3 regions of the Streptomyces sp. NPDC001068 genome follow, and region 3 is predicted to be linked to each of the others. Evidence: riboswitches for the same ligand, from Rfam matches in the RefSeq annotation. Region 3 holds a riboswitch; each other region holds the start of a gene.

Region 1 (9,685 bases), on a different contig from region 3:
CTCGGCGTCCCGGGAGGCGGAGGTGGCCACGAACCGCAGCCGCTCGGCGCCGTACTCCTTGATGACCGCCGCGTACTCCCGGCAGGCGGCGAAGGTCCGCTCCAGCGCCTCCGGCGCGAGCCGTCCGGTCCGGTCGACCCCCTGCCCGAGCCGTACGATCACCATCCGCCGGTCCAGGTCGACGAGTTCACCCGTCTCCGGGTCGGCGTCGGCGACGAGCAGCCGGATGGAGTTGGTACCGCAATCGATCGCGGCGACGCGGGTCATGGCTGGTGTTTCCTCACTCTGTAGGTGACCTTGTGGCGGACCGGGCGGCGACGGTCAGCCGTCGGCGGAGGGCACCACGCACGCCCCCTTGGCCCACCACTCGGGCAGCATGGCGATCGCCTCGTCGCCCAGCGGGTTCACACCTGGTCCCGCGGCCAGCGAGTGGGCCACCAGCACGTGCAGGCACTTCACCCGGTCCGGCATCCCGCCGGCGCTCGGGAAGCCCGTCAGCTCCTCGATCTCGTCCCGGCGCCGGATGTAGTCCTCGTGCGCGGCCCGGTACGCCGCCGCCAGCTCCGGATCGCTCTCCAGCCGGGCCGTCATCTCCTTCATCACGCCGTTGGCCTCCAGGGTGCCGATGGCGGAGGCCGCCTTCGGGCACGTGAGGTAGTACAGCGTCGGGAACGGCGTGCCGTCCGGCAGCCGCGGCGCGGTCTCCACGACGTCCGGCTGCCCGCACAGGCAGCGGTGCGCGATCGCCCGCAGCCCGCGCGGTGGCCGCCCGAGCTGCTGCTTGAAGGCCTCGACGTCGGCGTCGGTCGGCTCGGTGCGCGGAGTGGAGGGCGGAGGCGTTTGCATGACTGTGTTCTGCGTGGCTTTCTGTCGGTTCACTGGTCGGACGCGTCGGACTTGTCGACGCCGTCCCAGACGTTCGCGTACCAGGGCCGGTCGGCCGCCCCGAGGTAGGCGTGTGCCTGCTTGGCGGCATTGGGGTCGATGACGATGTAGCCCGTCTCCCCCGGCATCACGTAGTGCAGCCGCAGCCGGATCTGCTGCTCGGCGTACGCGTCGTCCTGCCACCGCGCCTTGACGTCCCGCAGCTGCTCGACCCGCTGCCGGGCCCGCTGCTGCTGACGTTGCAGGTCGGAGATCTCGGCGCGCTGGGAGACGTACTGCCGCATCGGGTAGGCGAGCGCGACGATCATCGTGCACAGCACGATCGCGAGCAGCGCGGCACGGCCGGTGAGCCGGGAGCGGCGGGCCTGCCGTTTGGTCTGGGAGCGGTAGACCCGGGCCGCCGTCTGCTCGCCGAGCAGCTTCAGCCTGGTCGCGGTGGAGAACCGGTCCCGGTCCCTCACGGCCATGTCCCCGCCTCCCGTTCACACGCGCGTACGTCCCCGCACACGGTACGGGACCGGTACGGGGACGTACGTACGACTGGCGCAGCCTTGACCCTTAACGGGTCAGCGACCCCTGACGGATCGGTGGCCCCGCGCGGGTCAGCCCTTGAAGCGCGGGAAGGCGCTGCGGCCGGCGTACACCGCGGCGTCGTCGAGGATCTCCTCGATGCGCAGCAGCTGGTTGTACTTGGCGACGCGCTCGGAGCGGGCCGGGGCGCCGGTCTTGATCTGGCCGCAGTTGGTGGCGACGGCGAGGTCGGCGATGGTGACGTCCTCGGTCTCGCCGGAGCGGTGGGACATCATGCACTTGAAGCCGTTGCGCTGAGCCAGCTCGACGGCGTCCAGGGTCTCGGTGAGCGAACCGATCTGGTTCACCTTCACCAGCAGGGCGTTGGCGGCGCCGTCCTCGATGCCGCGGGCCAGGCGCTCCGGGTTGGTGACGAACAGGTCGTCGCCGACGATCTGGACCTTGTCACCGAGCTTGTCGGTGAGGACCTTCCAGCCGGCCCAGTCGTCCTCGAACAGCGGGTCCTCGATGGAGACCAGCGGGTAGGAGGCGACGAGTTCCTCGTAGTACTCGGTCATCTCGGCGGCCGAGCGGGACTTGCCCTCGAACTCGTACTTGCCGTCCTTGTAGAACTCGGACGCGGCGACGTCGAGCGCGAGCGCGATCTGCTCACCGGGGACGTAACCGGCCTGCTTGATCGCCTCCAGGATGAGGTCGAGCGCGGCGCGGTTGGACTCCAGGTTCGGGGCGAAGCCGCCCTCGTCGCCGAGACCGGTGGACAGGCCCTTGTTCTTCAGGACCTTCTTCAGGGTGTGGTAGACCTCGGCGCCCCAGCGCAGCGCCTCGGAGAAGGACTCCGCGCCGATCGGGGCGATCATGAACTCCTGGATGTCCACGTTGGAGTCCGCGTGCGAGCCGCCGTTGAGGATGTTCATCATCGGCACGGGCAGCAGGTGCGCGTTGGGGCCGCCCAGGTAGCGGAACAGCGGCAGGTCGCTGGCCTCGGAGGCGGCGTGCGCGACGGCGAGGGAGACGCCGAGGATGGCGTTGGCGCCGAGCGAGCCCTTGTTGTCGGTGGCGTCCAGGTCGAACATGGCCTGGTCGATCAGGCGCTGCTCGGTGGCGTCGTAGCCGACGAGCTCCGGGCCGATCTGCTCGATCACGGCGAGCACGGCCTTCTCGACGCCCTTGCCGAGGTAGCGGTTGGGGTCGCCGTCACGGAGCTCGATGGCCTCGAAGGCGCCGGTGGAGGCGCCGGAGGGAACGGCGGCACGACCCGTGCTGCCGTCGTCGAGGCCGACCTCGACCTCGACCGTGGGGTTGCCTCGGGAGTCCAGGATTTCCCGGGCTACGACGACGTCGATGGACGGCACGAGCATCTCCTTCTTGGGATGTGACGCTGGTTGTGCGGGCGCACGCGGGCCTTGTCGGCCCTTGCTCAGCCTTGCGACTAGAGCCTATCCGCCCCGGGCCCGTCAGCCGGCCGACCGACCGGCCCGTGGACACACAGACGGTACTCATTGTTCATGTGCGGAACAAAGGGGGGTCCGATGAAGAACGGAAGAAGAGCGGGTCACGAAGAGGAACCCCGCTCCGGTGCGTACGGGGGAAAACGCACCGGAGCGGGGTTCCGTGGGGGGACGGGGGTGGTCCTCACGTGGCTCCCGCCGGACGGGCCACGGTTGCGCGGGGGCTGCGGTGCAGCCGGGTTCTACTTCAGGTGCAGCTGCTGGCCCGGGTAGATGAAGTCGGCGTCGTCGACGATGTCCTTGTTCAGCTTGAACAGCGCCTGCCAGCCGCCCTTGACCTTGTGCTTCACGGCGATCGTGCTGAGCGAGTCGCCCTTGACGACCTTGTACTCGCCGTCGCCCTTCTTGACCTTCTTGCCGGTCGGGGTGGTGACCGTCTTCTTGGCGGCCGGACGCTCGGCGGAGCGGGAGGCGGTCCGGGTGTCGCTCGAGCGGGTGGCGGTGCCGCTGCTCGACGAGCCGCTGGAGCCGGAGCCCCCGGTGGAGGCGCCGGACAGACCCGTGCCGCAGACCGGCCAGGCACCCTTGCCCTGCGCGGCGAGGACCTTCTCGGCGATCTCGATCTGCTGCGCCTTGCTCGCCTGGTTGGCCTGCGCGGCGTACTGCGTGCCGCCGTACGCGGCCCAGGTGGAGGCGGAGAACTGCAGCCCGCCGAAGTAGCCGTTGCCGGTGTTGATGGCCCAGTTGCCACCGGACTCGCACTGGGCGACGGCGTCCCACTCGGAGGCGGTGGCGGCGGAGGCGGTGCCCGAGGCCATCAGCGGAGCGGCGATGGCGACACCGGTGACGCCGGCGAGCGCGGCGGCACGGGTGGCCATGGACGGACGACGGTGCTTGCCCTTGCCGGAAAACAGCATGGAGGATCCCCTCACCGACGCCTGCGAGGTGAGCTGTCGGGTTCGGGCCGAATGAGTTGCCCGGCCGCGCACCTCACGGTGCGCGGCTTCACCCCGAGCCGGACACGGCGGTCTCAACCACCGGTCCCGGCACCTACCTTGGGTCCCCCGCTCCTGCCTACGGCGCTTGACGCGACGACTGTTCCCGGGTGGCCACTGGCAGGACTCGGCGTTGCGGCGGCCGGGGCTCGTGGTGACGAGCGGCCTCGACCGTAAACAGGCGATCAGGTGAATTTCAAAGATGATCAGGGCTTCTGAGACTCATCCCACACTTTCCCCAAATCGGACATTTACCGTCCAAGCAGGGCGAGTTGAGGGGTCCGCCCCTGTCGCCATCAGTCCGTTTCGCCACTGAGTTTCAGGGTCTGACCGGGGGCGATGTCATCCGCGTCGGCACCGATGTCCGCCTTGTTGGCGGCATACAGCGCGCGCCACCCGCCGTCCAGGCCAAGGGAGTCGGCGATGGAGGCGAGCGTGTCGCCGTCCCGGACGGTGTACGTGCCCGCACCCGGCGAGGCATGCCGGCCGGCGGAGGCGGCACTCTGACCGTTTGTCACGTTTTCGTCCGCCGAGGTGCCGCGGTGCTTGCCGCCGCCGGTGACGGCTCCGGTGTCGACCAGATCCCAAGAGCTGCCCGTCTGCCACGAATTGTCCGAGTCGTCGGATTCGGGCACTACGGGGCTCTCGCTGGCCTTTGCGGTATCAGACGCCTTGGATTCCGACTTGTCCTTCTTCGTGGAACCCGCGGCGGAGTCCTTGCCGGAGTCGTCGCTCGCGCTCGGAGACGGGGTGGCGGAGCCGGAGTCCGTGTCACCCGAGCTGTCGTCCGAGGTGCTGGAGGAGCCGGAGGAGCCGGAGTCCAACGAACCGGACGAAGTGGTCGAATTCGACAGTCCCGAGGAGGAATCGGAGGAGCCGGACACGTCGTCCGATCCGTCGAGGCCCGTGTCGACGTTCACCGAGGCGTCGTCCGAGGACAGCCCGGCGAGCAGGGCACAGGTCCGCCAGGGCTTGGTGCCCTGGTCGGCGAGGATCTTCTCGGCGACGGCGATCTGCTGCGAACGGCTCGCCTGGTCCGGCGTGCCGGCGTACTCCTGGCCGCCGTAGTGGTCCCAGTCCTCCTGGGACATCTGCAGGCCGCCGTAGTAGCCGGTGCCCGCGTCCATGCTCCAGGAGCCGCCGCTCTCGCATTCGGCCACCCGGTCCCAGGTGTTTCCGTCGGCCGCGCTGGCGCTCGCCGCGCCGAGGAGCGGAATGGCGATGGCCGAGCCGGTCACGCCGGCCGCGACGAGGAGAGCCGGAGCCTGACGGGGGCGACGGTGACGACCGTTCCCGGAGAGCATGCGGAGACCTTTCGAGCGACAGCGGTGACCGGCGCGACGGGTCCTGCCGGCGCGCCGCACTGATGGGTGAACGTATAGGCAGACGATCACTTGTCACAAGTTAGTGCCGCGCAGATCACGTGAAGATCACATAGTTGAACGCTCGTCATCTTTGCCCCGTGGGAGGGGCCGGCCGCGCCGGCGGGCTCATCGCGCGCCGGGGGTGAACGTCACGGGAAGCGTGCGCAGGCCGCGCATGATGAGCCCGCCACGCCAGCGCAACTCACCCTCGCCAACCGCCAGTTGGAGGTCGGGGAGACGGGTGAGGAGGGTGCCCAGCGCGCTCTGGCCCTCCAGGCGGGCGAGCGGGGCGCCGAGGCAGTAGTGGATGCCGTGGCCGTACCCGAGATGCGGATTGTCCCGCCGTGCCAGATCGAGCGTGTCCGGCTCGCCGAACCGCTCCGGGTCCCGGTCCGCGGCGGCCAGTACGACGAGGACCGGGTCGCCGGAGGCGACCCGCTGCCCGCCGATGTCGAGCGACTCGGTGGCGAACCGCCAGGTGGCCAGCTCCACCGGCCCGTCGTAGCGCAGGAGTTCCTCCACACCGGTCTCCAGCAGGCCGCGCTCGCCGGCGGCCAGCGAGACCTGCAGGCGGCGGCGCTGTTCCGGGTGGGTCAGCAGGGCGTACGTGCCGTTCCCGATGAGGTTGACCGTCGTCTCGAATCCGGCGAACAGCAGGATGAAGGCCATCGCCGCGGCCTCGTTCTCGGTGAGGTGCTCACCGTGGTCGGACGCGCGGATGAGCCCCGAGATGAGGTCCTCGCCGGGGACCGGCTCGGCGGACAGCGCCTCCCGCTTGCGGTGGATCAGCTCGGCCAGGTATCCGCGCATCTTCTTCACGGAGCGCGCCACCCCGCCCCGTGGTCCTCCCCCGTGGCGGATCATCATCCCGGCCCAGTTCCGGAATTCGTCCTGGTCCTCGCGCGGGACGCCGAGCAGGTCGCAGATGGCGTAGATGGGCAGCGGGAAGGCGAACTCGTGGATGAGGTCGGCCTCACCCCGGTCCGCGAACCCGTCGATCAGCCGGTCGGTCAGCTCCTGCACCCGGGGCGCGAACTCGGCCACCCGGCGCGGCGTGAACGCCTTGCTGACCAGCCGGCGCAGCCGGGTGTGGTCCGGCGGGTCGATGTTCAGCAGGTGGGTCATCAGCTCGGCCTTGCGCTCACCGGGGATCCCGGTCTTCCCCTTCGCGTGCGCGGGCTCGTCGTGATGCGCCGGGTTCTTGGACAACCGGGGGTCGGCGAGGGCCTGCCTCGCGTCGGCGTAGCGGGTGACCAGCCAGGCCTCGACCCCGCTGGGGAGCCGGGTGCGGTGCACGGGCGCGTGCTCCCGCAGCCAGGCGTAGGCGGGGTACGGGTCGGCGGCGAACTCCCAGGTGAAGAGTTCGGGGGCGGTGCTGTCGGCGGGGGTGGGCTGGTTGGTCACCCGCTGACGGTATCCGGCGGCCCGGGTCACCGGACCAGGGTGCCGTCCGTCTCCGCGCCGGGGGTTGCCGGGCCGGGCCACCGTCCGTCTCCGCGAGGGTGTCCGCCCGCGAGGGGGCGACGGGTTCGCGAGGGTGCCCGCCCGCGAGGGCGACGGGTCCGCGTCCTGGGCGCGGGGCCGCGAGGGCGACGGGTTCGCGAGGGTGTCCGCCCAAGGGGGCGACGGGTCCGCGTCCTGGGCGCGGGGCCGCCGTCTAGGCGTCCACCCCTTCCGCGGCCCTCACCGCGTCCCGGTACACGCGGGCCGCCGCCCGCAGGGCCGCCTCCGGGTCGGTTCCCTCCGCCTCCGCGCGGGCGGCGAGCGCGAGCAGTTCGTATCCGATGCCCGGCCCCTGCGGCAGCGGCACCTCCAGCCCGGCCGTCCGCACCCGGGAGGCGAGCTTGGACGCCAGCGCCAGACCGGGCTGTGCGAGGGGCACGCCGTCCGTCACCGACGCGCGCCGCTTCTCGATCGCCTTCGTGCGCAGCCAGTGCTCCTTGACCTCCTCGGGTGTCGAGGCGGTCTCGTCACCGAAGACGTGCGGGTGGCGGTGGATGAGCTTGGCGACGATGCCACCGGCCACGTCGTCGATCGAGAAGGGGGCGTCGGGGTCCTCCTCGGCGATGCGTGCGTGGAAGACGACCTGCAGGAGCACGTCGCCCAGCTCCTCCCGCAGTTCGTCGCGGTCGCCCTCCTCGATCGCCTCGACCAGCTCGTACGCCTCCTCGATGGCGTACTTCGCCAGTCCCTCATGGGTGCGCCGCGACGACCAGGGGCACTCCCTGCGGATGCGGTCCATGACCTGGACGAGGTCGAGGAGCCGGGCGCCGGGCAGGTCGTAGGAGGCGGGCAGCAGTTCCAGCTCGGGCATCGCGACCCGGCCGGAGCCGGCGAGGCGGGCGAGGCCGTCGGTGAGGTCCGGCTCGCCCTCGCCCGTCGCCACGACCACCACCGTCCGTCCGCCGGCGCAGGCGTCGACCAGTTCCCCCGCGGCCGGGGCCGCCTCGTCCACGGCCGTCCCGGCCTCCCGCAGATAGGGCAGCTGCGGGTGCGCGCCGTCCGCGCACAGCACCCGGTCCGCCGATCGCAGCGCCTGCCACGCGGGCCAGGACAGCAGGCCGGGGGCGACCCGGTGGCTGGTGGTGAGGAGAATGATCCGGCCGGTGCCAGGGGTGGTGGGAGCGGGTGATTGCGGCCTGGTGGTGTTCACCATCCGAACGTAACGCACCCGCGCGGCCGGCCTCGGGAGTTGTCCACAGGGCAGGGGCGATCAAGCGATCGTATGACCGCCCCTGTCGGTGCCCCCGGCTACGCCGTCGCCTGGGTCCCCGACGACGTGACCTCCCGTACCCACGGCGTCTTCGCGTCCACCCGGCTGCTCTTCTGGACGTCCCAGGCGCCGTAGCGCGGGTTGAGGTCGACGTGGAGTTCCTGGGACGCCTTGGAGAGGGCCTTCCAGAAGGCGGGCTGCGTGGTGTCGGTGCCGAGGAGCCGGGCGAGTTTCTGCGCCTCCAGCTGGAGGCGCAGGTTGTCGTCCAGGCGCTTGGGGGCGATGCCGTACTTCTGGAGCCAGGCGGTCTCCAGCGCCTTGGAACCGCCGGCCTGCTGCGCGAGGCCGGTGCGCATCTGCTGGATCTCCTTGCGGGTGACGCCGATGCCCGCGTCCTGGGCGGCCCGGTGCAGCACCTGGTCGAGGACCATGTTGTGCAGCGTGTCCCGGGTGAGGCTGCTGGTGGAGGCGAGCACCTGCTGGTACTGCTGTTCGTCCGGCACCGCCGCCCGCTGCGCCTGGCGCACCTCGTTCACCCGGGTCTCCAGCTGGGCGACGGTGATCCGCTGACCGCCGACGACGGCCGCCGCGCCCGGGTGCGCGTCGCTTCCGCAGGCGGTGAGGAAGGGGACCGCGGTGGCGATCGCGGCGGACAGGACGAGCGCGGTGCGACGGCGGCGGTGCAAGGATGCCTCCCGAGGAGATTGTGCGGCGGTGCACAAAGTCTTGCGGTGATCGATGGTAGGCAGTGGGCAAGCTCTGGCCAACCCATTCGACCAACGATTCACACGCGTCGGGGGCACCGCCACACGCCCGGAATCGGAAAGGCGGTCAGCCGCGCGCCTCGACCGCTCGCTCGACCGCGCCGCCCACGTCGGCACGCAGACCGGCGCCCACGCGGACGGCCGTCACGTTGGTGCCGGCGGCCGCGGTGTCCCCCACGAGCACAAAGCCCACGTCGCGGTGGACCGGCGCGGCCTGGGCCGCGACCGCGGCCTCGGGCCGGCCGACGGCCAGGACGACGTCGCAGGAGCGCTGGAGCAGGCCGTTGAGGAAGGGGCGCGCGTTGCCGGTGTTCTGTTCGCCGATCACCTGTGCGTAGCTCACGCGCGCGTGGGTCTTCGAAGAGGCGTCCTGCATGCCCTGCCAGACCTCGGCGGCGGTCCCGCCGGTGATTCCCTTCCCGTCGGTGAGCAGACAGGCGTCGACCTCGGTGTAGTGACGGGCCCGGGTGTCGGGGACCCGCGGCCCGCCTTCACCGTCCGGGCGCAGCGCGACCGTCACGATCACCCCGGCGGCGACCACGGCGGCGACCGCCGCCGCGACGAGGACGCGGATGTGCGGGGTGCGCAGGGCGCGCAGCCGTGCGCCCACCGCGCGTCCCACGACCGCGCCCCGCCCGGCCCGCTCCCGCGGAGCCGTGCGTGCCTGTGACACCTGTCTGACCTGCTTGACCACTTGCCTGCCCGCTGCTCTCGAACCCTTGCCGTGTGTCCCGTCGCTCCCGGTCCGCCCTGCCGTGCGACCCGAAACCCTCGGGACCTGCCGTGCGACCCGCTCCCGCCCCGGACGGTGTCAGGGCCGAGCCGCCCGGCGGGGCCAGGCCGTCCACGCGTGCACGTAGGCCCCGGCGGTGGACAGCAGGACGAGCGCCAGGTCGGCCGCGAACAGGAGACCGTGGCTGTCCGCCGGGGACAGCTCCACATCGGTGACCCAGGCCGCCAGGACCGCGCTGAATCCGGCGAACGC
Region 2 (9,685 bases), on a different contig from region 3:
CCCGCAGGGGGCGCGGCATGATCAGGTTCCCTTCGAGCGGTGACAATCGATCGAGTGAAGACAATCGATCTCGAACGGGAAGCCTAAACTAAGGCAGTCCTAAGTTAGTACGCGGGTCCCGTCTATGACCCCATAAGTCGACCTTATGACCCCTCCCGGGCCCGGCTTATGCCCGGCAGACGGTACAACCCCGGTCCCGGTCTTGGCGGCCACCCCGGGCATGCACCAGCCTGTCCCCTGCGGCGCACCGAGGCGCGGCCAGGGCGAGGGGTGGGTTCGTGGACGCACGCGGGGAGACGGCCGTCGCGGTGACCGGCGGCACCGGATTCGTCGGCAGCCACCTGGTGCGCAGGCTGCTGGAGCGGGACCGACGGGTCCACGCGACCGTCCGCGACGCCTCCGACGCCGCCAGGGTACGGCCCCTGTGGGAGCTCCAGGAGGCCTTCCCCGGCCGGCTCGCCCTGTTCGAGGCCGACCTGCTGAAGGACGGGTCCTTCGACGAGGCGTTCCGCGGCTGCGCGACCGTCTTCCACGTCGCCTCGCCGTTCCTGATGCCCGAGCGGATCAAGGACGGCCGGCGGGACGTGGTGGACCCGGCGGTGCTCGGCACCCGCAACGTGCTCGCGAGTGTCGACCGCGTCCCGGACGTGGCGACGGTGGTCCTCACCTCCACCGTGGGCACGATCTTCGGCGACTACCGCGACGTCCGCGAGATGGCCGGAGGGATCCTCACGGAGGAGTACTTCAACACCACCAGCACGGCGGCCGGCAACCCCTACCACTACGCCAAGACGGCCGCGGAGCGCGCCGCCCGGGACGCCGCGGCGGCCCAGGACCGCTGGCGTCTGGTCACCGTCAACCCCGGCCTGGTGCTGGGCCCCTCGATCACCCCAGCGTCCCGGTCCGGCAGCCTGTTCCTGCTGGACGAGCTGTTCAGGGGGTACTTCTGCTACGGCGCCCCGGACTTCAGCTTCACCACCGCGGACGTCCGCGACGTGGCCGACGCGCACATCGCGGCGGCGGAGCACCCGGCGGCGGGCGGCCGGTACATCGTGGCCAACGAGACGATGACGTCCTTCCTCGAGATGTCCCGGATCATCCGTACCCGCCACCCCTGGGACCCGCGGCTGCCGCGCACCGCGCTCCCGCACTGGCCGGTACGGATCCTCGGGCCGTCCTTCGGCCTCACCCAGGACTACATACGCAAGCACCTCGGCATCCGCTTCCGCGTCGACAACAGCCGGGGCGTCCGCGAACTGGGCCTCACCTACCGGCCCGTCGAGCAGACCCTCCTGGACCACCACGAGAGCTGGCGCTCGCGGCGACGGAGGGCCTGACCCCGGCGGCCGACCCGGGCGGCCGACCCCGGGACCCGGACCCGGGATTTGGCCCCGGCGACCGGAGTCAGGCCGGGCGGACCACCCGGTGGATGGCCGACTCACCGGCGTTGTAGATCGACTCCTCGCGTATGGACGCCCCCGGGCTGGGCGCGTGAACCATCATGCCGTTGCCCGCGTAGACGCCGACGTGACTGTCGTTGTCGAAGAAGAGGACCAGGTCACCCGGTTCGATGGCGGCCAGCGTCATCGGGGTGCCGGCGAAGGCCTGGTCGGCCGCGCCGCGCGGCAGCGACACCCCCGCGGCGCGCCAGGCCGCCTGGGCGAGGCTGGAGCAGTCGTACGACTCCGGACCGGTCGCACCCCAGACGCAGGGCCGCCCGATCTGCGCCCGGGCGAACTCCAGCGCCTTCATGGCCTTGCCGGGCTCGGCCGCCGCACCGGGCACGAGGAGCGAACCCGTGTCGGTGACGGCGCCGGGCGCGAAGGCGGTCGCGGGGGCCGCCTCGGGCATGGCCGGGACCGGCGCGGCGGCCACGAGCGGCACCGTCGGGACGGGCGCGGTGAACACCGGGGGAGCGGTGGGGACGGCCGCCGTGGGGAACGGGGCGGCCACCGGGGGAGCGGTCGCGACCGACGCGGTGGGGAAGGGAGCGGCCACGGCCGGGGGCACGGTGGGCACGGCCGCGGTGGGGAACGGGGCCTGTGCCATCGCGGCGGCCGTGGCCATCGCAACGGGGGGCTCGGGCACCGCGGCGGGAGTCGCCAGCATCGCCCACGGCGGGTCCGTCACCGCCGCGGGCATGGGCGCGGCGGCGGCGTAACCGGCGGCTGTGGGCTGCGTTCCGGCCGCGTAGGCGCCCAGGTCGACCGCGGGAGCCGCGGGGAAGGCCTCGGTGCCGAAACCGGCCGACGGCATGGCGGCCGACGGCATGGCGCCCGACGGCATGGCGGGAGCCGCCATGTACGCGGCCGGCCCGGCGGGGACCTGAGCGGCCGGGGCCGCCATGGTCCCGGCCGCCATGCCGTAGCCGCCGGCGGTGTACGGCGCCTCCGCGGTGAACGCCGGCGCCCCGAGATGGGCGGCCGCCGCGTCCGGCGCCATGACCGGGAACGCGCCGTTGTCCATCAGGCCCGGGAGGGGCGCGGAGACCTGGAAGGCGCCCATGTCGGTGGGGGCCATGGTCTGGAAGGCGCCCATGTCGGTGGGGGCCATGGTCTGGAAGGCGCCCATGTCGGTGGGGGCCATGGTCTGGAAGGCACCCATGTCGGCCGGGGCCATGGTCTGGAAGGGGCCCATGTCCGCGGAGGCCGTGGCTTGGAATGCAGCCGTGTCCGCGGGGACCCCGGCCGGGAAGGCCTCCGTGTTCGCCGGGGTCGCGGCCGGGAAGGCACCCGTGTCGTCCGGCATCGGGAACGTGCCGGTGGCGCCCGGCGTCATGACCCGGAAGGAACCGGTGTCGCCGAGGGTCGCGGTGGGGGGCGGAGCGGTGTCCATGGCGGGCGCGGCCGGCACGTCGCCGGTGCCGCCCGGCGTCATGACCCGGAAACCGGGCGGGGCCGCCGGAAGCCGGGACGGTGCGCTGCCCGGGGTGATGATCCGGAAGGTGCCGGTGTCCGTCGGGGACACGATCGGGATGCCCCCGGTGTCCGTCACGGCCGTCTCCGGCGACGCTCCGGTGTCGCCGTATCGTCCCGGCGCCCCGGCGGGAGCCGGCCGCCGCGCCGGGACCCGGGCCTCGGGCGTGGTCCAGAGGGCCTGGGCGACCGGTGCCGCCTGCGGGGCCTGGGCGGGCGCGGCCGGTTCGAGCGCCGCGACCGCCCGCTGTCCGGTGCGCTGCGACAGCAGCTCCCGCGCCTTGGCGATCTTCAGCTGGCTCCTGGTCTTGGACGTGCCGGGCGTGGCGCGCCGCGGCGCGGCGGCGGGCAGTGCCCTGGGCGCGTCGGACGAGCCGGGCGGCAGGGCCGCGGGGGACCCGGCCGTCAGTTCCCGCCCGGGGCGCGCCGCCGGCTCGCGGACGACCTCGATGTCACTGTTCGCGGAGGGTCCCGCGGTCAGCTCAGGCCGGGACGGGCCGGAGCCCTCCACCTGGCCGAGCAGGTCGGCCGCCATCGGGCTGACGGGCCGGCGTGGTCCGGGGCGGGCGGGCTGCCGGTCGGCCGGCAGCGCAGCGGGGACGCTCGGCCCGAGCCGTGAGCGTGCCGTGTCGAACCACTCCCGCGCGATGCTCTCGAGGCCCGGGTCGTCACGCCGGGGCCGCTTGAACAGCGGGACACCGCGGGACCGCGAGCCCCCGTTCATCGCGCGCGTGGCGTTGTAGTTCCCGGTGGCGTTCTCGGCCTGGTCGTAGAGGTTGTCGATCCGCTGTCGAACCTCGTCACGGCTCTCGGGCGCCATGGGGGTCGTGCTCCTTCCGTACTCCGCCGACCGGGTTAGCTGTCGGGTTCGGGCGGGTCGATCCGGAAGGCATGCCCTACGGCCCCTGCCTGAGAAGGCGGTCGGCCGATTCACCCCAGTGGTTCCGTTGGGTCCCCGGCTCCGGGAGGCCCCGTTGGGCACCGGATTGGGCGGAGGCCGCGCGGCCCGGCGGGATTCGCCGGGGGGAGCCGAACGGCCTGCCCGTCAACTTAGCCAACTTGTGTCACTCGTGTGAAGGTTGGAGTGGCTAATGTCCGATACGTAATTGTGATGTTCGTCGTAGTGCTCGACGGCGGGGGGCGCTGCCGCGGGCGGTCCCACGGGCTGCTTCCTATGAGAACACCGTGAATTCGTGGGGTGGTTGAACACGGAGGCGCCGCGCCGCGTATCAGGCGGGGGGATTTCCATGCCCGGCCGACCACGACACGCAGGGGAACGACCTTGAGACCCAACAGGCGCAGACGCCCGACCGGCGCACAACGCGCGACCTTCGCAGCGGTCGCCCTGATGCTCGGTGGCGGAACACTGGTCGCGGTGAACGTCTACGCCTCGGCCACCGAAGGGGGTTCGGACCAGTCCGGAGCGACCGCCAACGCTCAGGTGCTGTCCGCGCCCACCGTCTACTGCCCCGACGTCGGAAGCCGTCTGACCGACGTGCCCGACGCGGCCCGTGCCGACGTCGACGGTGAACTCGCGCAACTGGACCAGCAGATCGTGGCCGCCTACCAGCAGCTCAAGGACTCGGCGGCGGCGATCCAGCAGGACCCCGGTGCCGCCGACCGGACGATCCTGGAGCCGCTGAAGGAGAAGCGCTCCGAGTCCCTCCAGCGCATCGCCGACGCCATCGACCGCGAGGGGGACCGGCCCCAGGGCCTCGACGACCTCGCGGCGTGCACGCTGCACTCCTCGGACCAGGGCGGCGGCCAGTCCGCCTCGCCGCAGGGCGGTGAGACACCGGGCCAGGGCGCGAGTGCGAGCGCGAGCGCGAGTGCCGGCACGGGCGTCGGAGGGCAGGGCGGCAACGGCCCGGTCGCCGCCGACTACGCCGACATCACCGGTGTGCAGCCCAACGTCGCGAACCCGGCCGAGCGGTCCGGCGGCTCCACCGGCACCTTCTCCTCCAGCTGCGGGGTCAACGCCAACGGCCTGTTCAACTCGGACAACGTGATCGTGGCGCCCGGCGTCTCCAACGGCGCCCACCACTTCCACGACTACATCGGCAACCAGTCCAACAACGCGTTCGCCAGCGACGACGACCTCGCGAAGGCCGACACCAGCTGTGCGGACCGGGGCGACAGGTCGACGTACTACTGGCCGGTGCTGCGGCTGCAGAACGGCAAGCAGGAGCGGGACGCCGACAAGCCGGGCGGCGGTACCGAGGGCAACGCCGGGCAGATCGTGACGGCGAAGGAGGTCACCCTCACTTTCGAGGGGAACCCGACCTCGAAGGTCACCGAGATGCCGCGGCTGCTGCGCATCATCACCGGTGACGCCAAGTCCTTCGTCAACGGCCCGGCCAACGCCAACGCCTCCTGGAGCTGCACCGGTTTCGAGGACCGGCAGCTCAAGGACAAGTACCCGCTGTGCCCCAAGGGCAGTGACGTGGTGCGCACGTTCAGGTTCCAGAGCTGCTGGGACGGCCGGAACATCGACAGCGCCAACCACCGCACCCACGTGGCGTTCGAGGCCGCCGACGGCAGCTGCCCGAACGGCTTCCAGGCCATCCCGCAGCTGGTGCAGCGCATCGTCTACGCCGTGGACGCGCCGAGCCTTCAGGACGGCGGCCGTACGGTCCCGCTGTTCGCGGTGGACTCGTTCCCCGAGCAGCTCCACAAGCCGGTGACCGACCACGGCGACTTCATCAACGTCTTCGACGAGGACCTGATGCGGAAGATGGTCGACTGCATCAACTCCGGCCGCACCTGCGGGGCCGGGGCCGGCGAGCAGCCGCCGTCGCAGAGCGCCGAGCCCGACCCGTCCGAGTCGGCGAGCCCGCAGGACCCGCCGTCGGACACCGCGAGCCCGGTCACCGAACCGAGCGACACGGCGGCCCCGGCCGAACCGCCAGCCGAGACCGGGGGCGCCGAGCCCTCCGAGCCCCCGGCGGAGCCGTCCGCCACGAAGACCGACTCCGGCGGCACCGGTCTGCCGCACGTCTACGCGAGCGCTTCGCCCAAGAAGTCCTCGGGCACCGGAGGCGGCGTCATCAGCCGGCCGACCGACCGGCCCGAGACCGTGGCCCCGGCCGACACGGCGACGGCGGCCGGCGCCGCTCCGGCGGGCCAGGAGTCCCCGTCCACCGTGCCCCAGACGGAGCCGCAGGCCGTCCAGGGCGATCTCGCCGAGACGGGCGCCCACCTGTGGCCGGCCGTCTTCGGCGGACTGCTGCTGGCCGCCGGGTTCGTGCTGCTGTGGCGCACCAGGTGGCGGTCGTCCTGACGCACGCGTCGCGTCTCCGCCGGGCCCGGCCCGGCGGAGACGCGAGCCCGCCCGACCCGCCGTTCCCGGGTCAGGCGGTGCGCAGCGTCCGCCGGGCGAGTTCGAACGCGGGGAGCATCTCGTCGTGCTCCTCGCTGTCGAGGCCGCCCAGGTGCAGGACGACGGGCCCGTCCGGCGTGACCACGGCCAGCGCGGACTCCCGCTTGCTCTCCGCCGACAGCCCGCTCGTGGAGACGTAGTCGACCCGCACCCCGGCGAGGCCCCCGGACGTGAAGGTCCGGTACCGCGCGCCGCCGGTGTGGGCCTGAGCGGCCACGAAGGCCCTGAGCACCGCGCCGGCGTCCGCGCGGCCCGGCTTTCCGGTCGACACCCGCAGGAACCCGATGGCCCCGGCGGGCTTGGCGTCTATCTCGCAGACCAGGGTCACCGGGCCCTGGCGCAGCAGGCTCTCCGCCAGGTCGCCGCCCGGGGCGTCGGAGGCGGCCCCGGCCGGGCCCTCGACGGCCTCCGCCCGCCAGCCGCGGGCGGTGTCGAAGGTGACCGGCAGCGTGCAGCCGGAACCGGCGGCGCCGACCGTCCCCCCGCTCCGCGCCGCGCCCGAGGACGCCCGCCCCGACTCCGTCACGTCACTCGCGCGTACCGACGCTCCACACCCCGCCAGCAGCCCCGCCGCCAGTGCGAGCGGTACGGCCGTTCTCCCCAGGGTCCCCACCCGATGCCTCCCCTTCGGCGTCCGGCGGATCACTGTAATCGAGGGCCACGACAGGGCTGAGCGCCCTTTCCCCGGGCGAGCCGCTCATCGGCACCGCCTCCCCTGACGACCGGACCCCGCCCGTGCGGTGGTGACCCGCCCGTACGGCCGGGCTCCGCCCGCGCGGCCGTGACCGGACGGCCGGAGCACGCCCGTGGGGTTGTGACCCGCTCATGCGGCCGTGACCGGACGGCCGGAGCACGCCCGTGCGGCTGTGAACCGCTCGTGCGGCCGAGCTCCGCCCGCGCGGCCGTGACCGGAGGGCCGGGCCCCGCCCGTCCGGCCGTGACCGGCACCCCCGCCGCTTGCCCTCGGCGGGCCGGGCACGGCAGGGTGCCCGTGTGCCCACCCTGCTGATCGTCCATCACACCCCCTCGCCGCACTGCCAGGCCATGTTCGAGGCCGTGGTCTCCGGGGCGACCGCCCCGGAGATCGAGGGCGTCCGGGTGGTGCGGCGGGCGGCGCTGTCCGCCACGGTCTCCGACGTCCTCGCCGCCGACGGCTACCTCCTCGGCACCCCGGCCAACCTCGGTTACGTCTCCGGTGCCCTCAAGCACTTCTTCGACCAGATCTACTACCCCTGCCTGGACGAGACACGGGGCCGGCCCTTCGGCGCCTACGTGCACGGCGGCAACGACGTGACCGGCGCCCTGCGGGCCCTCGACTCCTTCACCACCGGCCTCGGCTGGCGGCGGGCCGCCCCGACGGTCACGGTGACGGGCGAGCCCGGCAAGGCGGACGTCGAGGCGTGCTGGGAACTGGGCGCGAGCCTCGCGGCCGGCCTCGCTGACGACGCCTGACCCGCTCCGCGCGACCCCCTCAGTCACCCGCCTGGACGAAGGTGCGCGCACCGGGTCCAGGGCAGACGATGGGACCAGGCCATGTCGCCGATCCCAGGGAGCGTCGGATGGCAGCGCAGAGCCGTGCCTCCGGGCCGCCCACGGAGGAACTGCTGAGGGAGTGCGCGCGGGACGTCGTGGACGTCGCCGAAGGCATCCGCGAGGTCTGCGCACGGACCAGCTCGGTCCTGTTCGCCCCGGCTCTGACGGTCTCCGCGCACCACCGCCCGCGCACCGGCTACGCCGCCCGCTGGGCGCTGCTGCGGGCGCTCACCGACCGGCAGGGGCTCGGCGGTGCGGCGATCGTGGCCCCCGGCGGCCTGGGCCGTCTGCTCGGCACGGCGGGGGAGGCGCTCGGCCGGGAGAGCCTGGCCGCGCTGGTGGCGGTCGCCTCGCTGCGGCTGAGGGTCGCCGCGGTCCTGCTCGGCCATCCGGAGTTCGGCCAGGACCCGGGCATGCGCAGACTGACGGCCGCGCTCGGCGCCGACCAGGACTCCGAGGCGGTCCGCGCGCTGCGGGCGCTCTTCAAGGACCGGGACGCCCGCCGGACGCTGTCCGCACTGGCCCCGGTCCTCGCCGAACTCCTCGCCGTGCGCGGACTGCTGGGCGAGGACCCGGTCAGCGACGAGACCGCCTGGGCGCTGGCCGCGGGCCGGGAGCTGACGGCCTACCCGGTGCGCGGCCTCGGCACCGCCCGTCCCCGTGCCCCGGACCGGCGGGAGTGCGCCGTGGAGGCCGTCGAACCCTCCGTCCGGGAGGCGGAGGGCATCGCCGCCGAGGGCTCCCTGCTCGGCTTCCTGCGCAACGTGGACGTCGTCGGTGTCGAGGGCCGCGTCCTGGTCCAGGAGGTACGCGGCCCCGACGGGGTGCTCAGGTACGTCGTCCAGGCCCCCGGCACGGCCCCCGGCCGCCCCGGTCACGACTCCCCGCGGGACTTCGCCGACGCCTGGCGCGACCTGTTCACGGCCGACTCGCCCTACACCCGTTCGATCCTGCTGGCGATCCGGGACCACGGTGTCCCGCGCGGCTCCGACCTGGCCCTGGTCGGACACGGCGAGGGCGCGACGGCCCTGCTGAACCTGGCCCGGGACGAGGAGTTCTGCCGGGCCTACCGGGTCACGCACGTGGTGGCCGTCGGCGCGGCGACCGACCACCGGGAGCCCGCCGACCCGCGCACCTGGGTGGCCGGCATCACCAACCGGCACGACATCGTGCCCCTCCTCGACGGCCGGGCCGCCGGCGGAGCCCCCGGCGGGCGGCCCAACCGGTACCGGGCCGACTACACCGGCCCCGACCCCGAGTTCCCGCGCTGCCACCTGCTCCGCGCCTACATCGAACACCTGGAGACGGTGATCCCGCAGGTCACCCGGGACGTCGACCAGGCCCTCACCCCTTACCGGGGTCCGGTGGAACGCACCCGCGTCTACCGGTTCGAGGACCGTGGCCACCCGCCCCAGGGGCATCCCCTGCTGACCGTCCCCACGACCGCCGTCCCCACCTCGGCGGGTCCGGTCGACGCGCCCGTCCGCTACTACGACTCCTCCGCCGCGCACCTGTGCTACCCGGTGGACGCGGACGTCGCCCGCAGCCTGCTGCCGGACGTCCCCTGGATGGTCCCCGCCCGGCTCGGCGGCCGCCGGGCCCTGGCCGTGCTATCCCTCTACGAGCACCGCTGCACCACCATCGGGCCGTACACCGAACTCGGCCTGTCCGTCCTGGTCGACGACCTGTGGCGGCCGCGTCCCTACGACCTCGCCAGGGATCTGCTGCGCCGCGTCGACCTGCGCCGCACCGGACGGTTCGTCGTCGCGCTCACCGTCGGCACCGAGGAGGCGCGGGCGGTGGCGAGGGAACTGTGGGCGCAGCCGGCCGTGGCCGGAGCAGCCGAGGTCGCCGTGCA
Region 3 (9,685 bases):
GATGCTGGCCGAGGGCGAGTCGTACACCAGCCCGGTCTTCGCGGGCCTGTGGACGGACGGCGGCTTCGGCGGGGCCAGCCGCGCCTGGCACGCCTACCAGCGGGCGTACGTCATCCCGGACGCCGAGCGGGACCGGCCGGTGCTGTTCAACTCCTGGGAGGCCACCACCTTCGACATCTCCGAGGAGCAGCAGGCCACCCTCGCCCGCCGGGCGGCCGCGATGGGCGTCGAGCTGTTCGTGGTCGACGACGGCTGGTTCGGGGCCCGCACCAGCGACCGCGCCGGCCTCGGCGACTGGACGCCCAACCCGGACCGCTTCCCCCAGGGCCTCAAACCCCTCGCGGACCACGTGCACGCCCTCGGCATGCAGTTCGGCATCTGGGTCGAGCCCGAGATGGTCAACCCGGACAGCGACCTGTACCGCGCGCACCCCGACTGGGTGCAGTACCAGCAGGGGCGCAGGCGCACCGAGCTGCGCAATCAGCTCGTCCTCAACCTCGCCCGCGAGGACGTCCGGGAGTACCTCTGGGAGCAGCTCGACACCCTGCTGTCCAGCGCCCCGATCGACTACGTCAAGTGGGACTTCAACCGCTGCTTCACCGACGCGGGCTGGCCCGGCGAGCCCTATCCGCAGCGTTTGTGGGTGGACCACGTCCGCGGGCTGTACGCCCTGCTCGACCGGATCCGGGCGGCCCACCCGGACGTGGCCGTCGAGTCCTGCTCGGGCGGGGGCGGGCGGATCGACCTCGGGATCATGAGCCGTACCGACGAGGTCTGGACGTCGGACAACACCGACCCGCTGGACCGGCTCGCCATCCAGCACGGCTTCAGCCAGGTCCACCCGGCCCGGGTGATGTCCGCCTGGGTCACCGACAGCCCCAACCACCAGCTCAACGGCCGGGTCAGCAGCCTGCGTTTCCGCTTCGTCAGCTCCATGGCCGGGGCTCTCGGTGTCGGCGGCGACCTCTCGCGGTGGACCGAGGAGGAACTGGCCGAGGCGGGCCGCTGGGTGGAGCTCTACAAGGAGATCCGTCCCCTGGTGCAGCGCGGCGACCAGTTCCGGCTGCGGCCGCCCACCGGCGGGCTCAGCGCGGTGCAGTACACGCTCGGCGACGAGACCGTGGTCCTCGCCTGGCTCCAGGCCCAGAGCTACGGCGAGCCGATGCCGGCGCTGCGGCTGCGGGGGCTTGATCCGACGGCGTCGTACGAATGCCTTGAATCGGGTGAAAAGTATCGTGGTGCCGTTCTGCTGCACCACGGGCTGCGCACGGAGCTGCGGGGCGACCTGGACGCGACGGTCATACGACTTCGTCGCATCTGAGCGGTATGCCCGAATTAGCTTCATTATCACAACTGAACCTGGAATAAGCGGACGTGGCGTGACGTGCGTGAGGAGGGTCATATTCGTGACCGTCCGTCGCACGTCATGTTCACGTAATGCCGATATTTTTCAAGGGAATCGGAAAAGGGCGGACGGGTGGAATTCACGGAGGGTGACCGCTAATTCCCGTATCGGATCAAGTGAAACTCCGGCCGCCGGAAACCGTCCCTTGTCCCGGCGCGTCCCGCTCGCTTACGTTCGCCCCACATCCGGACGGAACGCCGAATCCTGCCGCCGCCCGGAGTCCCCACACACACTCACCCGTGCACGGCAGGAGCGGGGGACCCACCAGGTATGACCGCCTGTTCCGGTTCCCGGGACGGCTAGGGGTGTAGTCACGTCCTCCCGCGTGGCCGGGCAGCTCCAGCCCGAACCCGACAGCTCACCTCGCAGGCGCCGGAGAGGAATGCGTCATGCCCGCGAAGGGTAAGCACCGCCGCCCCAAGTCCCAGCGATTCACCCGCTCGATGGCTGTCGCCGGAACCGGTGGTGCGGCGCTGGCTCTGCCGCTCATGGGTGCCACCGGCGCCCACGCGGCCACCACGCAGTCCGTCTCCGAGAAGACCACCCAGTCGCTCCCGGCCGTCGCGAAGTCGGCCGCGCGCAAGGCTCCGGCCCACAAGTCCGCCGTGCAGGACTCCGGCACCGGGAATTCCACCCACCGCGTCTACACGGTCGTCTCCGGCGACTGCCTCTCGGAGATCGCCCGTGAGCACCAGGTCGACGGCGGCTGGCACCGGCTCTACGACGACAACCGGCAGGCGGTCGGCGACGACCCCTCGCTGATCCACCCCGGCCTCAAGCTCACGCTGGGCGGCCGGCACGCGGCGACGCACACCCCGGGTTCCGACTCCCGGTCCCGGACGTGGTCCCACTCCTCCGGCCGCACCGCCCACTCCGCGCCCTCCGCCCCGCAGTCGTCGAACGAGGCGTCCTCCGGCGCGGCCTCCTCCGGGGCGTCGACGACGGCCGGCACCTCCACGACGACCGTCTCCGGATTCGGCCTCCCGGTGACCGGTGGCGTCCTCGGCACCGGCTACCACGTGGCCGGCAGCATGTGGTCCAGCGGCTACCACACCGGCGTCGACTTCGTCGTCCCGACCGGCACCCCGGTCAAGGCGGTCGGCACGGGCACGGTCGTCACGGCGGGCTGGGGCGGCGCCTACGGCAACCAGGTCGTCGTCAGGCTCGCCGACGGCTACTACGCGCAGTACGGGCACCTCTCCGCGCTCTCCGTCTCGGTCGGCCAGACCGTGACCGCGGGCCAGCAGATCGGTCACTCCGGGGCCACCGGCAACGTCACGGGCCCGCACCTGCACTTCGAGATCCGCACCACTCCGAGCTACGGCTCGGACATCGACCCGGTCGGCTACCTCCGTGGCAAGGGCGTGCCCGTCGGCTGAGACGCCCCCCGCCGATCAGGCACGCACCGCCAAGGCCGGACCCCGATCCAGGGGTCCGGCCTTCGGTGATCGTCACGTCAACATCGCTGCCCAGAGCCTTATTCCGACCTTGGTGAAGTATTTAGCCGTGTCTTATCTCACCGCTCGTCAACCCCTTATTACGGTCGCGTAGGTCACAGCCCAAGGTGAATCATGGCCCGACGTGGCAGACGATTCGAAGAGTGACAATGCATCAGTGATCGGGTCGTACGTGGCGGTGGGGGACAGCTTCACCGAGGGCGTCGGCGACCCCGGCCCCGACGGGGCGTTCGTCGGCTGGGCGGACCGGTTCGCGGTCCTGCTGTCGGACCGGCGGCCCGAGGGCGACTTCGAGTACACCAACCTCGCGGTGCGCGGGAAACTGCTCGACCAGATCGTGGCGGACCAGGTGCCCCAGGCCCTGGAACTCGCCCCGGACCTGGTCTCCTTCTGCGCCGGCGGCAACGACATCATCCGCCCGGGTACCGACCCCGACGAGGTGGCCGAGCGGTTCGAGCGGGCCGTGGCACGGCTGACCGAGGCCGTCGGAACGGTTCTGGTGACCACCGGGTTCGACACCCGTGGCGTACCCGTCCTCAAGCACCTGCGCGGCAAGATAGCCACCTACAACGGCCACGTCCGAGCCGTCGCCGACCGCTACGGCTGCCCGGTCCTGGACCTGTGGTCCCTGAAGACCGTCCAGGACCGGCGGGCCTGGGACGGCGACCGGCTGCACCTGTCTCCCGAGGGGCACACGCGCGTGGCGCTGCGGGCCGGCCAGGTGCTCGGCGTCGAGGTCCCGGCCGATCCGGACCAGCCGTGGCCGCCGCTGCCGCCCCGCGGCACCCTGGACATCCGCCGGGACGACGTGCACTGGGCCCGTGAGTACCTGGTGCCGTGGATCGGGCGCCGACTGCGCGGCGAGTCGTCGGGCGACCACGCGACGGCCAAGGGGACGCTCTCCCCGGACGACATCAAGATGCGCATCGCCTCCGTGGCCTGAGGCGGTACGAGCGGAAGGGAGCGGCCCGTTCGCGGGCCGCTCCCCGGCGGCCTAGGGCCCCTCGTGCGTACCCAGTTCGCGCGCGAGCGCCTCGTCGACCCACTCCTGGGCCCGGGAGCGCGAGAGGGCGCCCGGGTAGGACGTGAGCTGCACCGCGAGCCCGTCGAGCAGGGCGGTCAGCCGCAGCGCCGCGGCCGCCGGGTCGGGGCAGCGGAACTCGCCGGCGGCCACCCCTTCGGCGATGACCTCGGCGATCGCCGCCTTCCACTGCTGGTCCAGCTCCTTGGTGACCTCCCGCAAAGCGGGTTCGCGCAGTGCCACCGCCCAGCCCTCGATCCACAGCCGCCAGCCCTTGGCCTGCCCGGTCGGCGCGTACCAGCGCACCGCCGACCGCAGCCGGCGCGACGCCGACGTACGGCGGTCCAGCAGCTTGCGCAGATGCGCCAGGTCGTCCTCGGCTGCGTAGGCGAAGGCCGCGGCGACCAGCTTCTCCTTGGTCGAGAAGTGGTAGAGCACCAGCGCGTTGCTCACGCCCAGCGCCGAGGCGACATCGGCGATCCGTACCGCCGCCACACCCCGCGCCTCGATCTGCTCGATGGCCGCCCGCAGCAGTTCCTCACGCCGCTGGGCCACGCTCAACCGCACTCTCGCCACGCGGTCACCCTATGCGGTCCCGCCCCCGCGCGTGTCGCCGTCCCGTTCCAGCGGCAGCCGCATGAGCGTGAGGTCCAGCCGGCGGCCGAACTTGACGCCCACCTCCCGGACCGTGCCGGCGTGCTCGAAGCCGAACCGCCCGTGCAGGCGGACCGAGGCGGTGTTCTCCGCCTCGATGCCGGCGATCATCACGTGGTGCCCGGCCTCGCGCGCCGCTGTGATCAGTGCCCCCAGCAGCGCGGAGCCGACGCCGAGGCCGTGCCGCTCCGCGCGGACGTAGACGGAGTCCTCCACCGTGTGCCGGTAGCCGTCCAGCTCGCGCCACGGGCCGTACACCGCGAATCCGGCCACCTCGCCCGCCACTTCGGCCACCAGGGCCGAACCACGCGTCAGATGGGAGGCGAGCCAGGCCGCGCCCTCGGCGGGAGTCTGCGGGGTCGAGGTCCACAGCGCCGTCGAGTGCTCGATCGCGTCGTTGCGGATGGCGCGGACGGCCTCCGCGTCACCGGGCCGGGCCGGACGGATCACGACCGCCGCGCCGTTCTCGTATATTGGATCCATGTCCAACATAGTAGATCCGTCGGCGGACTCCCTGGCGGCCCGGATCGCGGCCCGGGTCCGCACCGAGCGGGAACGCCGCCGCTGGACCCTGGCCCAGCTCGCGGACGCCTCCGGTGTCTCGCCCGCGATGATCAGCCGGATCGAACGCGGCGAGAGCAGCCCCACCGCCGTCGTCCTCGGCAAGCTGTCCGCCGCGTTCCAGATCGGCGTCGCCTCCCTGCTGGCTCTCGCCGAAGGCGGACCGGACGCCATGGCCGGACCCGCGGCCGGCGCGGCGGGCGTGCGGCGCGGTCCCGACGCGGCCGAGTGGTGCGATCCCGGCACCGGCTACCGGCGGCGGCAGATCACCGGACCGCGCTTCCCGGCGGAGATCGCCGAGATCCGCCTGCCCGCCGGAGCCCGGGTGCCCTACCCGGCCGCCGCCTTCGCCTTCGTACGGCAGCTCGTCTGGGTCCTCGACGGCCGCCTGACCTTCCACGACGGCGAAACGGTCCACGAACTCGACGCCGGCGACACCGTCGAACTCGGCCCGCCGGCGGAACGGGTCTTCGCCAACACCACCGACGCGGAGTGCCGCTACGCCGTCGTCCTCACCCGCGACGCCCGGCCCTGAGCGCGGCGCCCGCCGGTCCGGCCCCTCAGCGGTACCAGCCGAACCGCTCCGCGATCACCGGCAGCCGGTCGGCCACCAGGGCGTGGGCCGCGGCGCGCGGGGACGTGCCGTCGGACTCCGCGCGGTCCAGCATCAGCTCCACCAGGTCCCGCATCGAGCGGCGGATGTGGGCGAACGCCTCGTCCGCGTCCGGGCCGATGTCGCCGAACAGGGTCCACCACCACCACGCGTTCGTGCCGGAGTTCACCACCACGTCCGGCAGCACGGTCACCCCGCGCGCCGCCAGCCGCTGTTCCGCCCCGGGCAGTACGGGCATGTTCGCCGCCTCCACGAGCCAGCGGGCGGTGACCAGGTGCTCGTTGGCCGCGTCGACGACGTACGACACCGCCGCCGGAACCAGCACCTCCGCGTCGGTGGCCAACCAGGCGTCACCCGGCAGTTCGAGATCACCGGGGCGCAGTACCGCGCGGTCGACCGTGCCGTACGCGTCCCGCGCGCGCAGCAGCGTCTCGACGTCCAGGCCCGCCGGATTGGCGATCGTGCCCTTGACGTCGGCGACGGCCACCACCGTCAGCCCCGCGCGGGCGAGGAAACGTGCCGTGGCCCCGCCCATCGTGCCGAGCCCCTGTACCGCGACCCGCGTCTCCGAATGCGGCACCCCGGCCCGGTCCAGGGCCGCCAGCGCAGACTCGGCGACCCCGCAGCCGCCGACCAGCTCGTCCAGGCCGATCCCGTCCACCTCGATGGCGAAGGCGTCCGCCAGTCGCCGCCGGGCCGCCGCCTCGTCGTCCAGCAACGGGTACACGGCCTGGATCGAGGAGACCAGACCGGCCTCGGCGGCCGCCCGGTCCACCAGGTCCTGGGTCAGCCCGAGGTCCTCGCCGGTGGTCCACATGCTCTCGACGTACGGCCGCATGGCACGCAGGTAGCGGACCAGCAGCGGGTACGCCTCCGGGTCCTGCGGATCGCAGTCGACGCCGCCCTTGGCGCCGCCCAGGGGGACGTAGCGGCCCTCGGGGTTGTAGTGCAGGGCCTCCTTCATCGTCATGCCGCGCGCCAGCCCGGTGACCTCCTCCAGGGTGCAGCCCGGCCGCATCCGCAGACCGCCGCTCGCCACGCCCCGAACCAGCCGGTCGACGACCAGGAAGCCCTGCCGGCCGGTGACGTGGTCGGTCCAGACGAGAGACATCAGCGGAGTGGCCATGGTGGCTCCCGAGAGGTTCGTGAAGGAAGGTGCTACTGAACAGTGAGTCAGTATCTGGAGCTGGGTGGCAGGGTGTCAACGCCGACCACCCGAGGCGCCGACCATAATGGAGAACCTCGGCGACACCACTGGAGGTACCGTGACCCGTTTGCGTTCCCTGAGCTCCGGGCTCCGCATGCCGCGGCCCGCTGCCTTCGGCGTGGACCCCAGCGGTGAGCGCATGGCCCGCATCCAGGGCTCCCCGCACTTCAAGGACGGTGTCTTCCAGAACCCGGGCGGTACCGCCCGCACCCGCCCCTCGGGCTCGATGCTCGAGTTCGCGAAGATCTACTTCGAGAAGGAGCAGCGCGTCCGCCGCGCCCCCCGGGGCACCGTGCCGGTGCACGCCACCACCGTCGCCGACCTCGCCCGGCCCGCCGCGAGCGGGCTGCGGGTGACCTGGATGGGGCACTCCAGCGTGCTCGTGGAGATCGACGGACACCGTGTCCTGTTCGACCCCGTCTGGGGCGAGCGGTGCTCCCCCTTCCCGTTCGCCGGGCCCAGGCGGCTGCACCCGGCCCCGGTGCCGCTGAACGCGCTCGGCCCGGTCGACGTAGTGGTCATCTCGCACGACCACTACGACCACCTCGACCTGCCCACCATCAAGGCGCTGGCCGGCACGGACACCCTCTTCGCGGTGCCGCTCGGGGTCGGTGCCCATCTCGAACACTGGGGCGTCGCCGCCGACCGGCTGCGCGAACTGGACTGGCACGAGGAGACCGAGGTCGGCGGGCTCTCCCTGACGGCCACCCCCGCCCGCCACTTCTGCGGCCGCGGGCTGCGCAACACCCAGCACACCCTGTGGGCGTCCTGGGTCGTCGCGGGCGAGCGGCACCGTGTCTTCCACAGCGGTGACACCGGCTACTTCGAGGGTTTCAAGGACATCGGCGCCGACCACGGGCCCTTCGACGTCACGATGATCCAGATCGGCGCGTACAGCGAGTTCTGGCCCGACATACATATGACGCCCGAGGAGGGCCTGCGCGCCCACCTCGACCTGCAGGGTGGCGGCCCGCACGGAGTGCTGCTGCCGATCCACTGGGGCACCTTCAACCTCGCCCCGCACGCCTGGGCCGAACCGGGGGAGTGGACGAAGGACGCGGGCGACGGGGCCGCCCAGGCGGTGGCGCTGCCGCGCCCGGGCGAGCCCTTCGAACCGTCGGGCAAGCTGCCCGTGGACCGGTGGTGGCGGGCCGTCTCGGCGCCGGTCGCCCGGCCGTGGCGCTCCGCCGCCCCGCAGCGGGCGGAGTCCGGACAGCAGGACCTCGGCCTGGCCGGCGAGGCGGCGGCGCCCGGTGCGGACGATCTCGTGAAGTGAGGTCGGCGCCGGTGCGGCGCCGACGCCCACCTGCCGAACGGGACTTGCACCGCTCCGAACCGCTCCGGTTGAACCGGTCCTGAACTGCTCCGGCGCTTCCGCGCCCGAGGCCGTGCGTTCGCCGGTGGCGGAGGCCGCGCCCGGTGTCCCGCACTCGACCACGAGGACCGGTCCGACCTCCGAGGCCCTCGGCCACGACCACGAACGCTCCGCCGACCGCGAGCCGGACGCGCGCCGCGCCTCCGGTTCTTCTGTCACCCGTCCACGAGCCGGATTGCGCCGCGCCTCCGGTTCTTCTCTTCCGCGCCGCGTCCACGAGCCGGACTCGCGCCGCGCCTCTGGTTCTTCCGCGACGCCCACGACGTGTCCCGCCGCGATGTGTGGATCAGACATGTGCTTGCCGAACACCTTGCCGTCGAGTCGAGTCGAGTCGAGTCGAGGCGAGGCGAGGCGAGGCGAGTCGAGGCGAGTCGTGGCGAGTCGAGCCGAGCCGCGACCGCGCCGAGGTCGCCTTCGTCGTCGGCCGCGTGGCCGTGCCGTGACATGCCGTGCCGGAGACGGTGTGCGGGGGCCGAGGAAAAAAATTCGTCACTTTGGGTGATGTTCTGCGGGGCGATGACCGGGTGGCGGCGGGGTGTGGCGGACCGTCCTGTCGTCCCGCCGCGCTTGCCGAGGGGGTGTGGGCCGATGCCCGGTGAGGGGTGCGTGGAGTCGGTCGTCGGGCTCCTCTTCTTCTCTGTCTGACTGTTTGTGAGCAGGTCGTATCGGAGATTGGCCGTTCCGGGGTGAGGGGCCGGCGGGAGTTATCGGTCCTCCGTGCGACGGCTCATACCAGAGCGGGACCATCTCCGGGTGACTTTGTCAACTGCCCACCGCACATGATGCGTTGGCGACTACTGTGAGTGTCCGTCGGGCGACACGGGGCCGAATTCTTTTGCGGTCCCCTCGGCCGGCACCGCTAGGGCGCCCGCCCGGCTCGCGCGGCCCGCGTGAGCAACTCAGGCCAGACGGACCAGTACGAGGACGCAGATGTCTCACCTCCGCGCACCGGCCGTCCGACCCGACCGCCGTGAGGGCGGCCGGCACGGACGGCCGGTCGCCCGACCCGTTCCCGCGCTGCCCGAGACCCACATACGGCCTCAGCTGATGCGCCTCGCCGTGCTGCCGCCGGTCGCGGTGGCCCTCAGCGGCTGCGCGGCGGTCCTGTTCACGGTGCGCTCCACCGGGGCCCGGCCCAGCCTCACGCTGCTGACCGTGCTGACCGGATCGGTCTCGGTGACGGCCGCCGGCATCGTGATCGCCGCCGTGGCCGCGGGCCGTGCCGCCCGCTCGGTCAGCGAGCGCGTCGGCATGCTCCGTCGCAACGCCGCCCGCGGCGAGGCGGAGCTGCTGGCCCTCGTCGACACGCTGCGCCGCGGCGAGGTCCCGCCCCAGCGCAAGTCGCGCGGTGGACCGCCCGCGGACGCCGACGACTTCGAACTGCTCGCCGCG

The links. A riboswitch is a leader RNA that binds a small molecule or an ion and turns the genes downstream of it on or off. The one in region 3 is predicted to bind cyclic di-AMP.
Region 1: linked by a shared signal. The riboswitch ahead of ACFY3I_RS37625 (transglycosylase family protein) and the one ahead of ACFY3I_RS01240 (peptidoglycan DD-metalloendopeptidase family protein) in region 3 are both predicted to bind cyclic di-AMP.
Region 2: linked by a shared signal. The riboswitch ahead of ACFY3I_RS08250 (NlpC/P60 family protein) and the one ahead of ACFY3I_RS01240 (peptidoglycan DD-metalloendopeptidase family protein) in region 3 are both predicted to bind cyclic di-AMP.

Annotation. Positions count from the first base shown of each region.
Region 1 is NZ_JBIAYD010000017.1:34,721-44,405, reverse strand. Features, by position in the region: gene ACFY3I_RS37645 (exopolyphosphatase) at 1-267, opposite strand, end outside; gene ACFY3I_RS37640 (DUF501 domain-containing protein) at 322-846, opposite strand; gene ACFY3I_RS37635 (septum formation initiator family protein) at 876-1,352, opposite strand; gene eno (phosphopyruvate hydratase) at 1,488-2,774, opposite strand; gene ACFY3I_RS37625 (transglycosylase family protein) at 3,107-3,781, opposite strand; cyclic di-AMP (ydaO/yuaA leader) riboswitch at 3,785-3,956, opposite strand; gene ACFY3I_RS37620 (transglycosylase family protein) at 4,156-5,163, opposite strand; gene ACFY3I_RS37615 (cytochrome P450) at 5,350-6,627, opposite strand; gene ACFY3I_RS37610 (nucleoside triphosphate pyrophosphohydrolase) at 6,881-7,879, opposite strand; gene ACFY3I_RS37605 (SurA N-terminal domain-containing protein) at 7,975-8,622, opposite strand; gene ACFY3I_RS37600 (hypothetical protein) at 8,768-9,373, opposite strand; gene ACFY3I_RS37595 (hypothetical protein) at 9,512-9,685, opposite strand, start outside.
Region 2 is NZ_JBIAYD010000002.1:698,478-708,162, reverse strand. Features, by position in the region: gene ACFY3I_RS08260 (FAD-dependent oxidoreductase) at 1-19, opposite strand, end outside; gene ACFY3I_RS08255 (NAD-dependent epimerase/dehydratase family protein) at 279-1,337, shown strand; gene ACFY3I_RS08250 (NlpC/P60 family protein) at 1,405-3,735, opposite strand; cyclic di-AMP (ydaO/yuaA leader) riboswitch at 3,744-3,918, opposite strand; gene ACFY3I_RS08245 (DUF1996 domain-containing protein) at 4,264-6,195, shown strand; gene ACFY3I_RS08240 (lipoprotein) at 6,266-6,907, opposite strand; gene ACFY3I_RS08235 (flavodoxin family protein) at 7,288-7,746, shown strand; gene ACFY3I_RS08230 (acetoacetate decarboxylase family protein) at 7,854-9,685, shown strand, end outside.
Region 3 is NZ_JBIAYD010000001.1:263,253-272,937, reverse strand. Features, by position in the region: gene ACFY3I_RS01245 (alpha-galactosidase) at 1-1,321, shown strand, start outside; cyclic di-AMP (ydaO/yuaA leader) riboswitch at 1,630-1,790, shown strand; gene ACFY3I_RS01240 (peptidoglycan DD-metalloendopeptidase family protein) at 1,795-2,784, shown strand; gene ACFY3I_RS01235 (SGNH/GDSL hydrolase family protein) at 3,020-3,805, shown strand; gene ACFY3I_RS01230 (TetR/AcrR family transcriptional regulator) at 3,857-4,459, opposite strand; gene ACFY3I_RS01225 (GNAT family N-acetyltransferase) at 4,469-5,020, opposite strand; gene ACFY3I_RS01220 (helix-turn-helix domain-containing protein) at 5,019-5,633, shown strand; gene ACFY3I_RS01215 (Glu/Leu/Phe/Val dehydrogenase dimerization domain-containing protein) at 5,659-6,837, opposite strand; gene ACFY3I_RS01210 (MBL fold metallo-hydrolase) at 6,944-8,194, shown strand; partial or broken gene ACFY3I_RS01205 (ATP-binding protein) at 9,224-9,685, shown strand, end outside.